One region of the Streptomyces sp. GB4-14 genome, then DNA from elsewhere that is predicted to be linked to it. Evidence: riboswitches for the same ligand, from Rfam matches in the RefSeq annotation. Region 1 holds a riboswitch; the other holds the start of a gene.
The links. Region 1 has a riboswitch for cobalamin ahead of ELQ39_RS09935 (ribonucleoside-diphosphate reductase subunit alpha). Riboswitches for the same ligand answer to the same signal wherever they lie in the genome.
Positions count from the first base shown of each region.

Region 2: another riboswitch for cobalamin. It lies ahead of ELQ39_RS06850 (energy-coupling factor ABC transporter permease); the one in region 1 lies ahead of ELQ39_RS09935 (ribonucleoside-diphosphate reductase subunit alpha).

Region 1 covers NZ_RZHO01000002.1:1,954,407-1,961,991, reverse strand. The annotation lists gene ELQ39_RS09955 (bifunctional albaflavenone monooxygenase/terpene synthase) at 1-217, shown strand, start outside; gene ELQ39_RS09950 (GlxA family transcriptional regulator) at 240-1,202, opposite strand; gene ELQ39_RS09945 (hypothetical protein) at 1,296-1,517, shown strand; gene ELQ39_RS09940 (ribonucleotide-diphosphate reductase subunit beta) at 1,539-2,495, opposite strand; gene ELQ39_RS09935 (ribonucleoside-diphosphate reductase subunit alpha) at 2,552-4,909, opposite strand; cobalamin riboswitch at 5,035-5,205, opposite strand; gene ELQ39_RS09930 (GNAT family N-acetyltransferase) at 5,290-5,793, opposite strand; gene mctP (monocarboxylate uptake permease MctP) at 5,872-7,500, opposite strand; gene ELQ39_RS09920 (DUF3311 domain-containing protein) at 7,497-7,585, opposite strand, start outside.
Region 2 covers NZ_RZHO01000002.1:1,253,911-1,261,495, reverse strand. The annotation lists partial or broken gene ELQ39_RS06880 (DNA repair ATPase) at 561-1,346, shown strand; gene ELQ39_RS06875 (SGNH/GDSL hydrolase family protein) at 1,612-2,406, shown strand; gene ELQ39_RS06870 (hypothetical protein) at 2,549-3,064, shown strand; gene ELQ39_RS06865 (ATP-binding cassette domain-containing protein) at 3,080-3,940, opposite strand; gene cbiQ (cobalt ECF transporter T component CbiQ) at 3,937-4,686, opposite strand; gene ELQ39_RS06855 (energy-coupling factor ABC transporter substrate-binding protein) at 4,694-5,065, opposite strand; gene ELQ39_RS06850 (energy-coupling factor ABC transporter permease) at 5,062-5,772, opposite strand; cobalamin riboswitch at 5,803-5,985, opposite strand; gene ELQ39_RS06845 (ABC transporter substrate-binding protein) at 6,177-7,585, shown strand, end outside.

The DNA.
Region 1 (7,585 bases):
GCGGTCCAAGGACGTGCCCAAGTACGCGATGAGCCCGTTCAGCGTGGGCAACCGCAAGTGCCCCAGCGACCACTTCTCCATGGCGGAGCTCACGCTCATCACCGCCGTGGTCGCCCACGCGTACCGCTTCGAGCACGCGCCGGACTCCGACCCCCGGCCCCGCATCGGCATCACGCTGCGGCCCCGCCGGCTGATGCTGCGGGCGCTGCCCCGCTGACGTCCCGCCGTCCGGCGTGCGGTCAGGCGGCCTCCGGGCCCCTGAACGCGCGCCGGTAGGACTGCGGGGTGGTCCCGACCGCGCGCACGAAGTGGTGGCGCAGCGCGGCCGCGTTGCCGAAACCGGTGCGGCCCGCGATCGCGTCCACCGTCTCGTCCGTCTTCTCCAGCAGATGCTGGGCCAGCAGCACCCGCTGGCGCAGGATCCAGCGGTAGGGCGTGGTGCCGGTCTCCTGCTGGAAGCGGCGGGCGAAGGTGCGCGGCGACATGAGGGCGCGGGCGGCGAGCTGCTCGACGGTGACCTCCTCGTCGAGGTGCTGCTCCATCCACACCAGCACCCCGGCGACCGAGTCGCCCCCGGGCTCCGGCAGCGGACGCTCGATGTACTGGGCCTGTCCGCCGTCGCGGTGCGGCGGCACCACCATCCGCCGGGCGATCCGGTTGGCCACCTCCGGGCCCTGCTCCTTGCGCACCAGATGCAGACAGGCGTCGATGCCCGCGGCGGTGCCCGCCGAGGTGATCACCGGGTCCTCGTCGACGTAGAGCACGTCGGGCGCCGCCGTCAGATGGGGGTACCTGCGGCTCAGCTCCTCCGCGTGCTTCCAGTGCACGGCGGCGCGCCGGCCCTCCAGCAGCCCGGCGGCGGCCAGCACGAACACCCCCGTGCACACGCTCAGCACCCGCGCGCCCCGGTCGACGCCCCGGCGCAGGGCGTCCAGCAGCTCGGGCGGGAACTCCCGCGTCACGTAGGAGGCGCCGGCCGGCACGGTGATCAGGTCCGCCGTCTCCAGGCGCTCCAGCCCGTGCTCGACGTGAAGCGAGAAGCCCGTACTGGAGCGCACCGTCGGTCCGTCCGCCGAGGCGACGGCGAAGTCGTAGACCGGCAACCCGTCGTCGCTGCGGTCGATGCCGAACACCTCGCAGACCACACCGAGTTCGAACGGATTCACGCCGTCGAGGAGGACGGCCGCCACATTCCGGAGCATGACTCCAGTGTGCCTCGCCGTTGGCAGTAAATCGAGGGTGCACGGCAGTCCTGCCACTCCCGGTCAGGAGTGTCCGGCGCGACAGTGGTGTCCATGAACACGACGCAGATGGAAGCACTGATCTCGATGGTGGCCGTTCTCGGCCTGTTCGTCCTCATGACCGCGCCCGCCGTGATCGGCATCCTGCGCGACCGCCGCATCGACCGGCAGCTCCGGCAGGCCGAGGTTGCCCCCGTCACCGAGCCGCCCGACCGGCCGGCCGCGTCCCGCCCGGAGCACCGGGCCGCCCCGCGCCGCCATGCACGGGCGGCGTGAGACGGTTCCGGCGCCCGGGTCCTAGAAGTCCTCGTCCAGGTCGACCGTGCCCTCCACGGCGACCTGGTACGCGGACGGACGGCGCTCGAAGAAGTTGGTCAGCTCCTGCACGCCCTGCAGCTCCATGAAGGAGAACGGGTTCTCCGAGCCGTACACCGGCGCGAAGCCGAGGCGCAGCAGACGCTGGTCGGCGACGCACTCCAGGTACTGCCGCATCGACGCGGTGTTCATGCCGGGCAGCCCGTCGCCGCACAGGTCACGGGCGAACTGCAGCTCCGCCTCGACGGCCTCGCGCAGCATGTCGGTGACCTGCCGTCCGAGCTCCTCGTCGAACAGCTCCGGCTCCTCCTTGCGCACGGTGTCCACCACGTCGAAGGCGAAGCTCATGTGCATCGTCTCGTCGCGGAACACCCAGTTGGTGCCGGTCGCCAGGCCGTGCAGCAGACCCCGGCTGCGGAACCAGTAGACGTAGGCGAACGCGCCGTAGAAGAACAGGCCCTCGATGCAGGCCGCGAAGCAGATCAGGTTCAGCAGGAAGCGGCGCCGGTCGGCCTTCGACTCCAGCCGGTCGATCTCCTCCACCGAGTCCATCCACCGGAAGCAGAACTCGGCCTTCTCCCGGATGGAGGGGATGTTCTCCACGGCCGCGAAGGCCGCCGCCCGGTCGTCCGGATCGGGCAGGTAGGTGTCCAGCAGGGTCAGGTAGAACTGGACGTGCACGGCCTCCTCGAACAACTGCCGCGACAGGTACAGCCGCGCCTCGGGCGAGTTGATGTGCTTGTACAGCGTCAGCACCAGGTTGTTCGCCACGATCGAGTCGCCGGTGGCGAAGAACGCCACGAGCCGGCCGATCAGATGCTGCTCCTCTGGCGTCAGCTTCGCCAGGTCGGCGACGTCCGAGTGCAGGTCCACCTCCTCGACGTGCCAGGTGTTCTTGATCGCGTCCCGGTAGCGCTCGTAGAAGTCCGGGTAGCGCATGGGGCGCAGGGTCAGCTCGAAGCCGGGGTCGAGCAGGTTCTTGGTCGTGCTGGTGGTCACTGGCAGGCCTCGCAGGATTCGGGGTTCTCGAGAGAGCAGGCGACGGCCTCGGGATCGGCCGGCTGCTGGACGGGGACGGCGGCGCGGGCCGCCCGGGCGATCCGGGTCGCCGGGCGGGAGCGCAGGTAGTAGGTGGTCTTCAGCCCCTGCTTCCAGGCGTAGGCGTACATCGAGGAGAGCTTCCCGATGGTCGGCGTCTCCAGGAACAGGTTGAGCGACTGCCCCTGGTCCAGGAACGGGGTGCGGGCGGCGGCCATGTCGATCAGGCCGCGCTGCGGGATCTCCCACGCCGTGCGGTACAGCCGCCGTACGTCCTCGGGGATCCACGCGAAGTCCTGCACCGAGCCGCCCGCCTCCCGCAGCGCCTCACGGGTGCGGGCGTCCCACACGCCGAGCCGCTTGAGGTCCTCCACCAGATACGAGTTGACCTGGAGGAACTCCCCGGACAGCGTCTCGCGCTTGAACAGGTTGGACACCTGCGGCTCGATGCACTCGTACACGCCGGCGATGGACGCGATGGTCGCGGTGGGCGCGATCGCCAGCAGCAGCGCGTTGCGCAGACCCGTCGCGGCGATCCGGGTCCGCAGCGCGTCCCAGCGCTCCGGCCAGGCGAGCTCGACGCCGTAGTGGTCGGGGTGCAGCACGCCCCGGGCGGTACGGGTCCTCTCCCAGGCGGGCAGCGGGCCGTGCCGCTCGGCCAGGCCGGCGGACGTCTCGTACGCGGTGAGCATGATGCGCTCGGCGATCCGGGTGGACAGCGCCTTCGCCTCGGGGGAGTCGAACGGCATCCGGAGCCGGAAGAACACGTCCTGCAGCCCCATCACGCCCAGACCCACCGGGCGCCAGCGGCTGTTGGACCGGGACGCCTCCTCGGTCGGGTAGAAGTTGATGTCGACCACGCGGTCCAGGAACGTCACGGCGGTGCGGACCGCCGCGTCCAGGCGCTCCCAGTCCATGCCGTCCGCTCCCGCGAAGGCCGCGAGGTTGACCGAGCCGAGGTTGCAGACCGCCGTCTCCCCGTCGTCGGTGACCTCCAGGATCTCCGTGCACAGGTTGGAGGAGTGGACGACGTGGCCCGGCTCGGCGGTCTGGTTGGCGGTGCGGTTGGCGGTGTCCTTGAAGGTCATCCAGCCGTTGCCGGTCTGGGCGAGGGTGCGCATCATCCGGCCGTACAGCTCGCGCGCCGGGAGCGTCCTGCGCGCCAGGCCCTTCGCCTCGGCGGCGCGGTAGGCCGCGTCGAACTCCTCGCCCCACAGGTCGACCAGCTCGGGCACGTCCACCGGGGAGAACAGCGACCACTGCGCGTCGTCGGCGACCCGGCGCATGAACTCGTCCGGCACCCAGTGCGCCAGGTTCAGGTTGTGCGTACGGCGGGCGTCCTCACCGGTGTTGTCGCGCAGTTCGAGGAACTCCTCGATGTCCGCGTGCCAGGTCTCCAGGTAGACCGCGGCCGCGCCCTTGCGCCGGCCGCCCTGGTTCACGGCGGCGACCGAGGCGTCCAGCGTCTTCAGGAACGGGACGATGCCGTTGGAGTGCCCGTTGGTGCCGCGGATCAGCGAGCCCCGGGAACGGATGCGGGAGAACGACAGGCCGATGCCGCCGGCGTGCTTCGAGAGGCGGGCGACCTGGTGGTAGCGCTCGTAGAGGGAGTCCAGCTCGTCCTTGGGGGAGTCCAGCAGGTAGCAGGACGACATCTGCGGGTGGCGGGTGCCGGAGTTGAACAGCGTGGGGGAGGAGGGCAGGTAGTCCAGCCGGCTCATCAGCCCGTACAGCGCGGCGACCTCCTCCAGCGCCCGCTCGCTCTCGTCCTCGGCGAGCCCGCAGGCGACCCGCAGCAGGAAGTGCTGGGGCGTCTCGACCACCTTGCGGGTGACCGGGTGGCGCAGCAGGTAGCGGCTGTGCAGGGTGCGCAGCCCGAAGTAGCCGAACCGGTCGTCGGCGTCCGTGTCGATCAGCGTGTCGAGCCGGGCCGCGTGCAGCCGGACGAACGCGGCGGTCCGGTCGCCGATCAGGCCCTCCCGGTGCCCTGCGGCCACCGAGCCGGTGAACGAGGTGACGCCCTGCGAGGCGGCCTCGGCACGGATGCCGAGGGTGAGGAGCCGGGCGGCGAGCCGGGAGTAGGCGGGGTCCTCGGAGATCAGCCCGGCCGCCGCCTCGGTGGCCAGGTCCCGCAGCTCAGCCTCGTCGGCGGCGGCGGACCGGCCGCGCAGCGCGGCGGCGGCAACCCGGCCGGGGTCGGCGTCGGGCAGGTCGGCGGTCAGCTGGGTCAGGGTCCGCAGCAGCGCGGCCCCGGGGCCGTCGCTCTCCTCGGTCACGCGGGTCGCTGAAGCCGGATCGGCTGGCGCGATGGTCACGTGGGGCTCTCCCTCGCTCGGCACGGGGGCCTCGAAGAGCGCAGGGGGCAGCACACGAACGCACGCGGCGTCGCGTCCACCGGCCCATTCCGCGAGGCCCGGACGTCAGGGCACCCGGACCGGAAGGGCCGGGCGCACTGTCGGCAGGTCCTCGGACTGACTCCCGTGCGCGCCCGTGGGCAGGCATGGGTACACCGTTGCGGGACAGTTCCGGATTCGCACCGGATTCCCCTGCGGCGACAGCGAGCATGAGCATACATCTTGTGTCGGGTGCCGCCGACGGACCCATATGTTGTGTCGCGGAGGAGTTAGGGTGGTGCCGCGCGGAAGAGTCGTGCCGCACCGGAGGCCGGGCGCCGGGTGGAGAGGGGCCCCGGCTGTCAGAGCGTCAGCTCGTAGACGAGCAGCATGATGTCGTCCAGCTCCGGCAGCGGGTTCCAGTCCCGCGCGGGGTTGCGCGTGAAGCCCAGCCGCTCGTACACCCGGTGCGCGGAGTGCATCGTGCGCTGCGTGGACAGCACCGTCCGCCTGCGGCCGAGTGCCCGCGCCCGGTCGGCACAGGCGCGCACCAGGGCCTCGCCGGCGCCCCGGCCGCGGTGGGCGGGGGAGACCGCCAGCATCCGTATCTCCGCCTCGCCGGGCTCCGCGAGGTCGGCCATGGGTCCGGGACCCGGCACGAAGGTGACCCCGCCCAGCAGCGCGCCGTCCGCCACGGCGACCAGCACCTCGGCGGCCGCCGCCCGCTTCGCCACGTCCCGCAGCTCGCCCAGGTAGGCGTCGGACTCCCCGAAGTCCAGCAGCCCGTCGCCGAGATAGGCCTGCGCGGTGATCTCACCGAGTTCCGCGTGCTCGCCGGCGGTCACCGGCCGGATGACGATGTCCATGCGGGGAGTCTGCCGCACGCGGACGGCAACGGGCCGCCGGTTTTCCACCGGCGGCCCGCTGCCCTGTGCTCGGCGGCGTCAGTGCGCGCTGCCCGCCGTGGCCGGCGGGAGCTCCACCTGCACGCCCGGGTCGCCGGCGTCCGCCGTGTAGTCCTGCGGCTTGGTCTCGTCCACGCCCTCCGGCGCCTTGACCGCCCGCATGACGAAGGTCAGGACGACCGTGACCAGCACGTTGATCACGAAGGCGGTGAGACCGATGTAGCCGATCTCCCCGATGCCCGGGATCTCCTTGGCGGAGCCGCCGAAGTGCTTCTGCGTCGGCGACGCCACCCCGTACGCGGCGACCGTGCCGTAGATCATGCCGACCGCCCAGCCGCCGATCAGCGCCCAGCGGTGGAACCAGCGGGTGAACAGGCCGCCCACCAGCGCCGGGAAGGTCTGCAGGATCCAGATGCCGCCCAGCAGCTGGAAGTTGATCGCGACCGTCTTGTCCATGGTCAGGACGAAGACCAGCGCGCCCACCTTCACCAGCAGGGACACGACTTTGGAGACCGCGGTCTCCTGCTTGGGCGTCGCGTCCGGCTTGATGAAGTCCTTGTAGATGTTGCGGGTGAACAGGTTCGCCGCCGCGATCGACATGATCGCCGCCGGCACCAGCGCACCGATGCCGATCGCCGCGAAGGCCACACCGGCGAACCAGTCCGGGAACATGTTCTCGAACAGCTGCGGGATGGCCAGCTGGCCGTTCTGCACCTTCACCCCGGCCGCGATCGCCATGAACCCGAGCAGTGCCAGCAGGCCCAGCATCAGCGAGTACAGCGGCAGGATCGTGGTGTTGCGGCGGATCACCTCACGGCTGCGCGAGGACAGCGTCGCGGTGATCGAGTGCGGGTACATGAACAGCGCGAGCGCCGAGCCCAGCGCCAGCGTGGCGTACGTCCACTGGCCCGCCTCGCCCGGCACCAGGGCGCCGCGCGGGGCGCCCGTGGCCGGGTTGGTCTCGCTGTACGCCTCCTGCGCGGAGGCGAAGATCTCGTCGAACCCGCCCAGCTTGATCGGGATGTAGATGATCGCCACCGCGATGACGAGGTAGATCAGCGTGTCCTTGACGAACGCGATCAGGGCGGGGGCCCGCAGACCCGACGAGTAGGTGTACGCGGCCAGCACACCGAAGGCGATCAGCAGCGGCAGGTCCTTGATGAACCAGTTGGTGTTCTCGCCGCCGCCGACGCCCATCACGTCCAGCACGGCCTGGATGCCGACCAGCTGCAGCGCGATGTACGGCATCGTCGCCAGGATGCCGGTGACCGCGACGGCCAGCGACAGCCCCTTCGAGCCGAACCGCCCGCGCACGAAGTCGGAGGTCGTCACATAGCCGTGCTTGTGCGACACCGACCACAGCCGGGGCAGGAAGGTGAAGATCAGCGGATACACGAGGATCGTGTACGGCACCGCGAAGAAGCCGGCCGCGCCCGCCGCGTAGATGGCCGCCGGGACGGCCACGAAGGTGTACGCGGTGTACAGGTCGCCGCCGAGCAGGAACCAGGTCACCCAGGTGCCGAACGAGCGCCCGCCCAGGCCCCATTCGTCGAGGGTGTGCTCGTTCGCGGCCTTCCGCCAGCGCGCGGCCAGGAAGCCCATCACGGTGACGAGCAGGAAGAAGAAGATGAAGACGGCGAGTGCCACGCCGTTCACGCCGTCGTTCACTGCTCCGCACCGCCCTTCGTGGCCGTGCGGGCGCGCTGGTCACGCTGCCAGAGCTTGTACGCGACCATCGTCAGCGCGGTCGAGA
Region 2 (7,585 bases), 700 kb from region 1:
AGACCCTAGTGAACTTTGCCGGAAACCGGCAATGCGCGGTGCGGGCCGGACCGGGCAGCATGGCTCGCGGGGAGCACTGCGGAAGGTTCCGGTGCCGGACACCGGCAGGTGTCCGTGCCCGGAACCGGAGGGGAGCAGTGCTGCCCGACGACACCGACCGTCGCACGCACGGACGGAAAGACGAGAGGGGGGCGGGCACATGCGGACCTTCGTGAACCGCGCCGACGGCCCGGCCGCCCCCCGTCGCACGGGACCGCTGCACCGCAGCGCCCCGACGAACCCTGGCCGTCCCGGTCCCCGCGCACGCGCGGTGCGGACCGGGACGGTGCGGCGCGCCCCCTCGCGGAAGCCAACCGTCCGCGTCCGGCGCGAAACCGCGCGGACGGCTGACGCCGTCTCCACCACCACCTGACGTCACCGCCTCGCCCGCACGCGAGGAGGCGGAGACCGCGCGGGTCGTCGAGGAGGAGCGGCTGCGGGCGCAGAGCGCCTTCCTGCGCACCGAGGAACAGCTCGGCGTGCAGCGGGAGAACCAGGCCCGTGAGGTCGCCGTCGCCGCGAAGAAGGCCGGCAACCCCTACACCGAGTCCGGCGAGGTCTTCCGGGTGCCCGACATGCTGGCCAACCGGGCCGACGTGTGGAACCTGGGCGACGTCCTCACCGGCAAGGAGGACGTCTTCGCGCTCAGCTTCGTGGAGAACGCGCTCACCGCGAACCCGGTGCTCGCGCCGCTCGCCGGACGCGACCGCGCCGATCTCGACCTGCTGATCCGGCTCGCCTCCGACGACCCGACGGCCCGCCCCGACCGTCTGCGCCACCCGTACGCGCCGACCGAACTCGACCGCGTGCTCGCGGTGCTGCGCCATCTGCTCACCGCCCGCCGCACGGTGCTCGCGGTCAACGCCGCCTACATCGCGTCCGCGGCCCGCTCCGACGACGCCCGCACCGAGCCGCCGTTCCTGCTCCAGGGCTCGTACCGCAACATGAACAAGATCGCCCAGCGGATCCAGCCCGTGATGAACGACGCCGAACTGTCCGCCGTGATCGAGGACCACTACACGGCCGAGGCCCAGACCCTCACCACGGGCGCCGAGGCGAACCTCCTGAAGCTCGCCGAGCTGCGCGGCACGCTCACGCCCGAACACGTCGCCCGGTGGGCCGAGGTGAAGGCGGCCCACGTCCGCACTCTTACCCTGGGCGGCCCCGACGACGACGCCCTCGCCCGCGCGGTGTCCGCCCTCGCCCTGCTCGGCGACCGCAACCCGGCGGTGGAGTCGGCGATCACGCGCGCGGCCGACCCCCGGCGTCTCCTCGTGCCCCCGCCGCGGCAGGACGGGCAGGACTGAACGGGGCCGTCGCACCGACCGTTCGGCCACACCGCGTGCCGGGCCGTGAGGGGGAGGCCCGGCTCACTCTTCCGCCGCCGAAATGGGCGGTGGACAGGGCGCAGTCGAGGTTTATCTACGCGCGGAGCCGACTCGGTCACCTCAGTATTCGGGTCATAGCGGAAGACTTTTCGCCCGGTAGTTACCGTGCGGTATCCCGCCCTGCTACAACACCAGTTGCTCCCTCAACCATCGTCGCGAGTTTCGTCGTGAGAGGCGGATACACGTGTCAACGCGTTCACTGGGAACAACTCTCGCCACCCTGATCCTCGGTGTGGCGACCGTCCTCGGCCTGGCGCACCCTGCCGCGGCCGCCGGCCACCACTACGTGGCGCTCGGCGACTCCTACTCCTCCGGAGTGGGCGCCGGGAGCTACACCTCCGAGAGCGGCGTCTGCAAACGCAGCACCGCCGCCTACCCGCAGCTGTGGAGCAACGCCAACGCCCCCGCGTCGTTCAGGTTCGTCGCCTGCTCGGGCGCGACGACCACGAGCGTGGCCTCCACCCAGCTGGGCGCGCTGTCCTCCACCACCACCCTCGTCAGCGTCACCGCGGGCGGCAACGACATCGGCTTCGCCGACGTCATGCAGACCTGCGTCCTGCAGAGCGAGGCCACCTGCGTCTCCGCCGTGAACAACGCCGTCTCGCAGATGCAGAACTCCCTGCCGGGCAAGCTCGACTCGCTGTACTCGGCCATCCGCTCCCGCGCCCCGCAGGCCCGCGTGGTGGTCCTCGGCTACCCGCGCTTCTACAAGCTGTCGGGCAGCTGCATCGCCGGCCTCAGCGAGACCGAGCGCGGCGCCATCAACAGCGCGGGCGACACGCTCAACGGGGTCATCGCGAAGCGCGCGGCCAACGCCGGGTTCGCCTGGTCCGGCGTGGCCGACGAGTTCACCGGGCACGAGCTCTGCTCGGGCGACGCCTGGCTGCACAGCGTCACCATCCCGATCGGCAACTCCTACCACCCGAAGGCCGTCGGCCAGTCCTCCGGCTACCTCCCCGCCTTCCGCTCGGCGGTCTGACGGGACGACACCGACGCGCGGGCGACAGCATTCCGTTTCGTCCTCTGGCGGACGCGCGTAGACCCCGGGCATCATCTGTCTGCCCCACCTGCACGGCAGTTCCCCCCCCGAACCCTGGCCCCTCAGCAGGAAGGTCCCCCACATGAAGACCCCCAAGGCCCCGAAGCTCCGCTCGCTCCTGACCGCCCTCGCTCTCGTCGCCGCACCCGGTGCCGTTGTCATGGGCACCGCAGGCGAGGCCGCCGCCGTCACCAAGATCAGCCACGCCACCGCGACCTCCATGTTCAGCCAGGTCGGCATCACCTGGTCGTCGTCCGGAGGCTGCTCCAACCGCAACGTGTCCACCTGCACGTCCTTCGACCAGCTCAACCTGGCCACCGCCCAGGGCGCGCAGACCCTGAAGCGGGCCAGCGGCTGCGCCCTGAACATCACCGGCGGCACCGAGACCGGGCACGCCTCCGGCACGTACTCGCACTGGAACGGCTACAAGCTCGACTACTCCAAGACCACCTGCGTCGGAAACTACATCAAGAACACCTTCACCTACATCGGCGTGCGCGGAGACGGGGCCCAGCAGTGGCGGTCCGGCTCGGGCAACATCTACGCCGACGAGGGCAACCACTGGGACGTCACGTACTACAACTGCGGCGGTTGCTGACGCCTCGTCGAGGTTCTAGCCCGCACTCCGGTCCCCGTACTCCGGCAGGGCGGCCAGCGCCGCCAGCTCCTCCGGGGTGCGGGGACCGGCGCCCCCGCCCGTCCGGACACCGTGCGCCCGCAGGAGCAGGCCGGCCGCCACGCCCCACGGCAGCCTGAGCCCCGCCGCCGTGAGGAGGTCCCGCCGGGACAGCATCTGCGGGGCCGGGCCGGTGTGGGCGCCCGACGGGGTGAGCAGCGCCGCGTCGTCGGCCCAGCGCAGGGCGAGATCCACGTCGTGCGTGGCCATCACCACCGTCGTGCCGCCCTCCCGAAGCCTGTCCAGAGTGGCCAGCAGCCGTTCCTGGCCGTCGGGATCGAGGCCCGCCGTCGGCTCGTCCAGGATCAGCACCCGCGGCCGCATCGCGACCGCGCCCGCGATCGCCGTCCGTTTCCGCTGCCCGTACGACAGCAGATGCGTGGGCCGGTCGGCGAGCGCGGTGATGTCCAGCGCCTCCAGCGCCTCCGCCACCCGCGCCCGCACCTCCGCGTCGGGCAGCCCCAGGTTCAGCGGCCCGAACGACACGTCCTGCCCCACGGACGCCGCGAACAACTGGTCGTCCGGGTCCTGCACCACCAGCTGCACGGTGGTGCGCAGCGCCGTCAGCCCCTTCCGGTCGTGCCGCACCGCACGGCCCGACAGCAGCAACCGACCGCCTAGCGGCCGCAGTCCGCCGCTCAGCAGCCGCATCAGCGTGGTCTTGCCGCAGCCGTTGCGCCCCAGCAGGGCCAGCGCCCTTCCCTCGTGCACCTCGAAGTCGAGCCCGGTGAACACCGGCGGCCCTTCCTCGTACGCGAACGACACGTCCCGCAGTGCCACCAGCACGGATCCGCTCACGACAGGGGCCTTTCCAGTACGAAGGTGAGGGCGGCCAGCGCTGCAAGAAGCGTCCCGCCGGCGGCCGTGAACCGGACGGACACCCGGGCCTCCGGCACCAGCACGCGCAGGGCGCCGTCGTAGCCGCGGCCCGCGAGTCCGGTCTGCAGCCGCGCCGCGCGGTCGAAGGACCGCACGAACGCGGTCGCCCCGAGACCGCCGAGCGAACGCCAGGTCGCCGCACGGGTGGTGTGGCCGAGCCGCGCCGCCTGTGCCCGGTGCACCCGGCGCACGGAGTCCAGCAGCAGGAAGCTCATCCGGTACGTCACCAGCGCCACGTCCACGAGCGGCGCGGGCACCCCGGCGCGCACCAGGCGGGGCAGCAGGTCCGACATCGGCGTGGTGAAGGCGAACAGCAGCACGCCCAGCGAGGCCGCCGAGGTGCGCAGCAGCAACTCCCCGGCCCTCAGTGGCCCGTCGGGGGCGGGCGACACGAGACCGCCGGGTCCGCCCACCCGCACCAGCAGGGTCAGCGCCCCGGTGACGCAGAACCCCAGCGGCACCCGGTAGGCCCGCCACAGCCGCCCGGCCGGCACGCCCGCAGGGCCGAGCAGCAGCGCCAGCGCGGTGACCAGCACCAGCGCGGCGCCCGGCCACGGGGGCAGCGAGATCGCGAGGACGGTGAGACCGAGACCGAGGACGGCCTTGTCCACGGGGTGGCGGCGGCGCCAGCGGCTGCTGTGCGCCGCCACGTCGATCGGCAGCACGGGCCTGTCAGTCCCGTCCGCCGTCGGCGCCGCCGCGCACACCCGCGTCCGCGTCCTGTGCGCCGGCCCGCTCACGGGCCCGCGCCTCGCCCTGCCGGCGCCCGCGCCGCAACCCGAAGTAGTACGCCAGGACCCCCGCGCCGAGCGCGGCCTGAAGGGCGAACAGCGCCGACTCGATCTCCCCGGACGGCGGTTCGTACAGCGGCGAGAACCACGGCTCGTAGTCCGGGTCGATCTCGGTGATCGCGGTCTCCGCCTCGCCGTCCGCCCCGGTGAACGGTTCCTCCTTGTGGTCGCCGAGCCCCAGCGCCAGCGGGATCACGGCGAGGGCGGCCACGAGCAGCAGGAGCAGGGTGTTGATCTTCGCGTTGCGGCTCACCGGGTCACCGCCTCGGCCGACTCGGCCCGCTTGCCCCCGGCCGCCGAGGTGACCAGCACCCCGAGCCGGGTCAGCTCGCCCTTGCTGGACTGCACCAGCAGGCGCATCACCAGCACCGTCAGCAACCCCTCGCTGACCGCGAGCGGGATCTGCGTGACGGCGAAGATGGAGCCGAACTTCCCCAGCGCGCCCAGGAACCCGCTGCCCGGGTCGGGGAACGCCAGCGCGAGCTGGACGCTGGTCACGCAGTACGTCGACAGGTCGGCGACGAACGCGCCGCAGAACACCGCGCCCATCAGCGGCACGTCGTACCGGCGCAGCAGCCGGTAGACGGCGTACCCGGCCCAGGGGCCGACGATCGCCATGGAGAAGACGTTGGCGCCGAGCGTGGTGAGTCCTCCGTGGGCGAGCAGCAGAGCCTGGAACAGCAGGGTGATGGTCCCGAGTACCGCCATGACCGGCGGCCGGAACAGGATCGCGCCCAGCCCGGTCCCGGTGGGGTGGGAGCAACTCCCGGTCACGGAAGGCAGTTTCAGCGCGGAAAGGACGAACGTGAACGCTCCCGACGCGCCCAGCAGCAGCGTGCTCTCGGGGTGCTCTCTGACGTCACGGATGAGCGACCGGGCTCCGTGGACGACGAACGGCGCCGACGCGACGCCCCAGGCGACCGCGTGCGCCGGAGGCAGGAAACCCTCGGCAATGTGCATGGCTCAGCAGACCCTCTCCAGCACCTCGTGGATGGTTGACGCGCCTTGGCCGGTCTCCTGGCTGACGGGTACCACCGCCCGTGCTCCGCCTTCCCGGGTCCTTGAGGACCCAGTGGCTGCCCGTGAGGGCCGGAGCCGGACTTCCCGATCACAGTGGCGAGGGCCGCACCGGTATCGCACCGATTTCCCGTCACCAAGGCGTGGTGACAGTAGTCCCCGTCGCGGCCCGGTGACAAGCGGCGGCGGGGGCGCGCGGAGGGCGCCCGGCGGCTCGGACCCCGGCGCACACCTGCGCGTTCGGGCGGCCCGGCAACCCCGGCGACTGGGGGGCCGCCGTTCTGGTCAAGGTCTTCCTGCAACTAATATGCAAGAGCTATTTTCCAGCAACAGGGATGTGAGGTTCGATGACGACCCGACGACGCATACGGGGCGCCGCCGCCGTGCTGGCGACGGCCGCGGCGGTCTCCGCCTGCTCGGCGCCGGGCTCCGGCACCGCGGACGGCGCGGCGGCCGGCGAGTCGGTGGTGATCGGCGTCTCCACCGAGCCCGACACCCTCAGCCCGCTCCTCGGCTACGGCAAGGACGGCAACTCCAAGCTGTTCGACGGCCTCCTCGCCCGCACCGCCGACATGACCCTGGAACCCGCGCTGGCCAGGGCGCTTCCGCGGATCACGGACGGCGGACGCACCTACACGTACACCCTGCGCGAGGGCGTGAAGTTCAGCGACGGCAAGCCGCTGACCGCGCGGGACGTCGTCTTCACCTACCGCACGGTCCTCGACGACGGCACCAACAACACCGCCAAGAGTGAACTCGCGGCCGTCAAGGACGTCCGGGCGGTGGGCGACGACACGGTCGTCTTCACCCTCCACCACCCCTACGCGCCGTTCGCCGCCCGCACGGTGCTGCCGATCGTCCCCGAGCACGTCGCAGGCGAGCAGGATCCCAACACCGGCCCCTTCAACACCGAGCCGGTCGGCACCGGACCGTACGTCCTCGTCGACTGGCGCAAGGGCGAGAAGCTCACCTTCAAGGCCAACCCGCACTACTGGGGCGGCGCCCCGAAGGTGAAGAAACTCACCATGGCGATCGTCGCCGACGACGACGTCCGCGCCACCCGGCTCCGCTCCGGCGACCTCGACGGCGCGGTCCTCCCGCCCAACCTCGCCGCCACCTTCAAGAGCGACGACGACAAGAAGACGTACCGGGCCACCTCCTACGACGTCCGCGTCGTCACCCTTCCCAGCGGCAACCCCGTCACCGGCGACACGGCGATCCGCCGCGCCCTCGACCTCGCCGTCGACCGGCAGGCCATGGTCGACAAGATCCTCGACGGCGCCGGCCGCCCCGCCTACGGGCCCCTGCCCGTCGACGACCCCTGGTTCGCCGAGGACACCGAGCGCTCCCGCGACCTCGCCGAGGCCGGCCGCATCCTCGACGCCGCAGGCTGGACGAAGGGCGAGGACGGCATCCGCGCCAAGGACGGCCGCCCCGCCCGCTTCACGCTGTACTACCCCTCCGGCGACAAGGTCCGTCAGGACCACGCCCTCGCCTACGCCTCCGACGCCAAGAAGGCCGGCATCGACGTCCGGGTGGAGAGCGCCACCTGGGAGGTCATCGAGCCCCGCATGCACCGGGACGCCGTCCTCGCGGGCTTCGGCAGCACCGGCGACCCGGACTTCGGGCTCTACACGATGCTGCACTCCTCCCTCGCCGGCGACGGCTTCAACAACATGGCCCACTACGACAACCCGGCCGTCGACCGCGCCCTGGAGACAGGCCGCCGCAGCCAGGACCCGGAGACCCGCAAGGC